One region of the Gracilibacillus sp. HCP3S3_G5_2 genome, then DNA from elsewhere that is predicted to be linked to it. Evidence: a T-box and tRNA genes for the amino acid it is inferred to sense, from the RefSeq annotation. Region 1 holds a T-box; the other holds one or more tRNA genes.

What was found. The T-box of region 1 lies ahead of ACTNEP_RS06160 (valine--tRNA ligase). A T-box ahead of a tRNA ligase gene usually reads a tRNA of that ligase, here a tRNA-Val.
Region 2: it encodes a tRNA-Val, which carries the amino acid that the T-box ahead of ACTNEP_RS06160 (valine--tRNA ligase) is inferred to sense. The anticodon was not compared.

The regions. Positions count from the first base shown of each region.
Region 1 is NZ_JBQHXU010000003.1:234,926-237,133, reverse strand. Features, by position in the region: gene ACTNEP_RS06165 (ABC transporter permease) at 1-191, shown strand, start outside; T-box leader at 248-478, shown strand; gene ACTNEP_RS06160 (valine--tRNA ligase) at 877-2,208, shown strand, end outside.
Region 2 is NZ_JBQHXU010000001.1:132,106-134,313, forward strand. Features, by position in the region: gene ACTNEP_RS00620 (hypothetical protein) at 78-269, opposite strand; gene ACTNEP_RS00625 (CotY/CotZ family spore coat protein) at 596-1,048, shown strand; tRNA gene ACTNEP_RS00630 (tRNA-Val) at 1,167-1,238, opposite strand; gene ACTNEP_RS00635 (DUF3298 and DUF4163 domain-containing protein) at 1,467-2,108, opposite strand.

The DNA.
Region 1 (2,208 bases):
TGGGAATAGTATTTTTACCCGGAATGATGACAGGTGTTATATTATCTGGAGCAAGTCCTATGGATGCGATCAAATATCAAATTGCCATCATGCTCGGGATTACAGGAAGTGTTTCGTTATCCGTTATATTATTTTTATATTTTGGCTATAAAACTTTTTTTACTAAACGCGCGCAGTTAAAATTAGAATGAAGCTTGACTTTTTCGTTTCTTTTTCGATAAAATAGCATATAATGAATCATTAACGATGAGATGCGATGATGAGGAGGAGTACTTCACACTGTTCGTAAGAGAGGAGAACCCATGGGCTGAAAGGTTTTCTCGAAAAAAGATGAAGGAAGGTAGCCTCTGATGCAGCTTTACTGAAGATCACAAGTAGGTAAAAGCCGGTGAAACCCGTTATCTTCACCTAAGCGTATAAGTATATTACTTATAAACAAAGGTGGTACCGCGGAAACCCAATCCTTTTCGTCCTTTACAAAGGCCGAAAAGGATTTTTTTATTCAATAAATTAAACCGTAAATGGTGAGGTTGATTCAGAGATATGATTTCTACCAGTTTTGTATGTAGTATAGTATCAATACTTGCTTTCTGCAAGATACTCCGCTTTCCAGGGGCACGACCTTAGCCTCCTCAGAAAACAAAAGTCGTTTGCGGGGTCTTCGGATACGTGCTGTTCCCGTAGGATTCTCCGTATCTTGCCTACGCTAATTCAAGTGTCCTAATTATCAATAGAGGATAACCTAGGAATACATTTCCGAAAGTCTAATCTTTTAATAAGTGTAATTAATTAGAATTTATTGAGTTGCTTTAAAAAGTTGATAGTTGGTTGTACAGTTTGAGAATAGTTAATGTGTTTATATAAGGAGGAATTAAAATGTCAGAACTAAATGAAGTGAATTTACCACCAAAGTATGATCCTACTGCAGTGGAAAAAGGTCGTTACGACAAATGGGTAGAAGGAAAATACTTTGAAGCAGAACGAAATAAAGACAAGGAACCATTTACAATCGTGATCCCGCCACCAAACGTAACTGGGAAACTACACATCGGGCATGCATGGGATACAACATTGCAGGATATCATTACCAGAATTAAACGAATGCAAGGCTATGATGTTCTTTATTTACCAGGAATGGATCATGCAGGGATTGCAACGCAAGCAAAAGTAGAAGCAAAATTACGAGAAGAAGGTAAATCTCGATATGATCTAGGCAGGGAGAAGTTTCTTGAAAAAGCTTGGGATTGGAAAGAAGAATATGCCAACTTTATTCGGGAACAATGGGCAAAATTAGGGCTTGGCCTTGATTATTCTCGTGAAAGATTTACATTAGACGCCGGCTTATCAGATGCTGTAAAAGAAGTTTTTGTCACATTATATGATAAAGGGCTTATTTATCGCGGTGAATATATTATTAACTGGGATCCAGCAACAAAGACAGCACTTTCAGATATTGAAGTAATTTATAAGGATGTACAAGGTCACTTCTATCATATGAAATATCCATTAACAGATGGATCTGGTCATATTGAGATTGCAACTACTAGACCTGAAACAATGCTTGGAGATACTGCTGTAGCCGTACATCCGGAAGATGAAAGGTATAAAGACTTAATAGGTAAAAAAGTAACACTTCCGATTGTCGGCAGGGAAATTGAAATTGTAGCAGATGAATATGTTGATATGGAATTTGGTTCAGGGGCAGTGAAAATAACGCCTGCCCATGATCCAAATGATTTTGAAATTGGTAACCGCCATAACTTGGAGCGTATACTTGTAATGAACGAAGATGGTACGATGAACGAGAATGCAGGTAAATACCAAGGGATGGATCGATTTGAATGCCGGAAACAAATTGTGAAAGATCTTCAAGATCAAGGTGTGCTTTTCAAAATCGAAGATCACATGCACTCGGTAGGTCATTCTGAACGAAGTGATGCAGTTGTCGAGCCTTATTTGTCCACACAATGGTTTGTAGATATGAAGCCGTTGGCTGAAGCAGCAATTGAACTTCAACAGTCTTCTGATGATCAAAAGGTTCATTTTGTACCAGATCGTTTTGAAAAAACATATCTTAGATGGATGGAAAATATCCGTGATTGGTGTATTTCACGACAATTGTGGTGGGGACACCGTATACCTGCTTGGTATCATAAGGAAACAGGTGAAATGTATGTAGGTAAAGAGGCACCAGAAGATATCGAAAAT
Region 2 (2,208 bases), on a different contig from region 1:
CCTATATTGCGCAATAATACGTATTGCATCGTTCGTATTTGATCTGAAAAAAACTGATTATGTCTCATTCTCTTTTCCTAATTGAGATAGTCTTTACTTAAACCAAAATAAATGAATGCTGATACTACTATAAAACCAGAAAAGAATAGTACTTTATTGCGTGTGGACCAGCCTCTCCTCCACCCCCATCGTTTTTTATTAACGTCAAACCAAAAATAGTCTGCTACAATTGATAGAATGATAATGATTCCGGCTATTATAACCTGCATGTATCACCACCTTGGTGGTTATCCTTACAGTAATTTTATCATGTTACTTTAATAAGATTTGCTTTTGTGGTTCATTTATATAACATCCATGCTTTATCTATGTGTGTATTTAGGGTCCAACATAAATCTTCGACCTAATTATTCGCCCTATTTTTCATGATTTTCAAGGTCTCTTTCCCTTTCACAACTGTTCTAAGATAATCCTGGCAATATTTGTGTTTACGCACCAAGCTATCCAACCATACACCTGCTTAACTATTACATAAATTATATTGTTAACGTAATACGGTTAACGAAAAACTATTATTAGAGGAGTGGAAATCAATATGAGTACTACCCATGATTGTGTATGTGAAGTTGTAGAAGCTATCGCTGAGGCTCAGGATGACGTACAAGATAAGGCGTGTGACATTAGCTGTCATCGTTCCATCAAAAGCTTAGTTTCACCAACTGCAGGAAATGGATTGGATACAATTCCTTTTATCCTATTTGACAAAAAGGGGAATCCTTTCCAAGGTGTCGGTGTAAGAGTAGAAAACAATGGTACAGCACAGTTTGAATGTGTGGAGAGCTTTATCTTTCGTGTAAAGAAAGTAGAAGACTGCTGTGCTGTAGTAGAATTATTAGTGTTCAATGATGACACTGATGCAGGAGACGATCCATGTGATCAATTAGACGGTGAAGATGTAGCAGATTTAGAACGTACTGGAATCTGTATCACTGTGGACCTAACTTGCTTCTGTGCTATCACATGCTTACCAGCAGTTTCAGTACTTTAATTTCCTCTAACTCTTCCAACATATGTTGGAAGAGTTTCCTTGTTGGTAAACAAGGATAAGAAGGATTTCTACAATAAGAAAAAACTCTGAGTTACATCTTGTAACCAGGAGTTGATGATGACTCCGAGTGGGTTCGAACCACCGACCCCTTGCCTGTCAAGCAAGTGCTCTCCCGCTGAGCTACGGAGTCTTTTTAATAGATATAATTAAATATATGGGATCTCGTACCTGATGTCAATCATTTCTCCTTTGATCGGAAAATAGATCTCTATATTTTGCCTTAAAAGAAACACCCAAAAAAGATAGAATTTTCTTCACTTCTACTAAAAAAAACGTAGCACAAAACCATTGACCAGGTTTTGTGCTACTAAGCTTCATATGTTAGGGTACCGGACATTATCCATTATTTTCTCATGTTTTACTTATATATTTCCTGCGGTATATGAATTTCCTGATTACCAGCTACATATGGCGCTATTTCATATTGCTGGAACACTAACGTAATACCGTCATCCGTAAAGTAAAAAGCAGTATCCTTTGTTAAGTTTATATCTTCTTTTTTTAAATCCGGATAAAAAATGTCTGGACGTTCAATCGCATACTCCCATACATAATCTCGAACCGCTTTAATCTGCTCTTCGTCTGTCAGAACATTGGTTAAATATATTCTGCTTCCTTCATCTATATCAAAATTAAAGGATTCAACAGTAGTATTACCATGTGCTCCGCCACTGAAAATATAATTACTCGTTAAAATACTCAATTTAGGGGATTGATTATATTTTACTTGATAGTCTGTTTGATACTCTGCTTGAAAATCGTACTTCTCTCCTTGCTTTTCATTTTCCTTTAACTCTTTATATGACGCTTTAATATATTTCTCAAACGTTTTATTGATTTTATCTTCCATCTCAGTTTTTTCCAATTCGGAAACTTTAGGATATTTTAATGCCTCCATATCCTTATATAATTCATCTGTTACCAGAGCAGTTTGACTATTTGCCAATACCATCGGCGTCATCATTGTAAAAAGAAGGAAGAATAAAAATAGCTTCTTCATTTAAGCACACATCCTTTTTTTGCTTAGCTTACCTTGAATATTAGTAAACATACATGTGTTTTTGTTGAAAAATATGGGAATGATTACAACATAGGTGGTG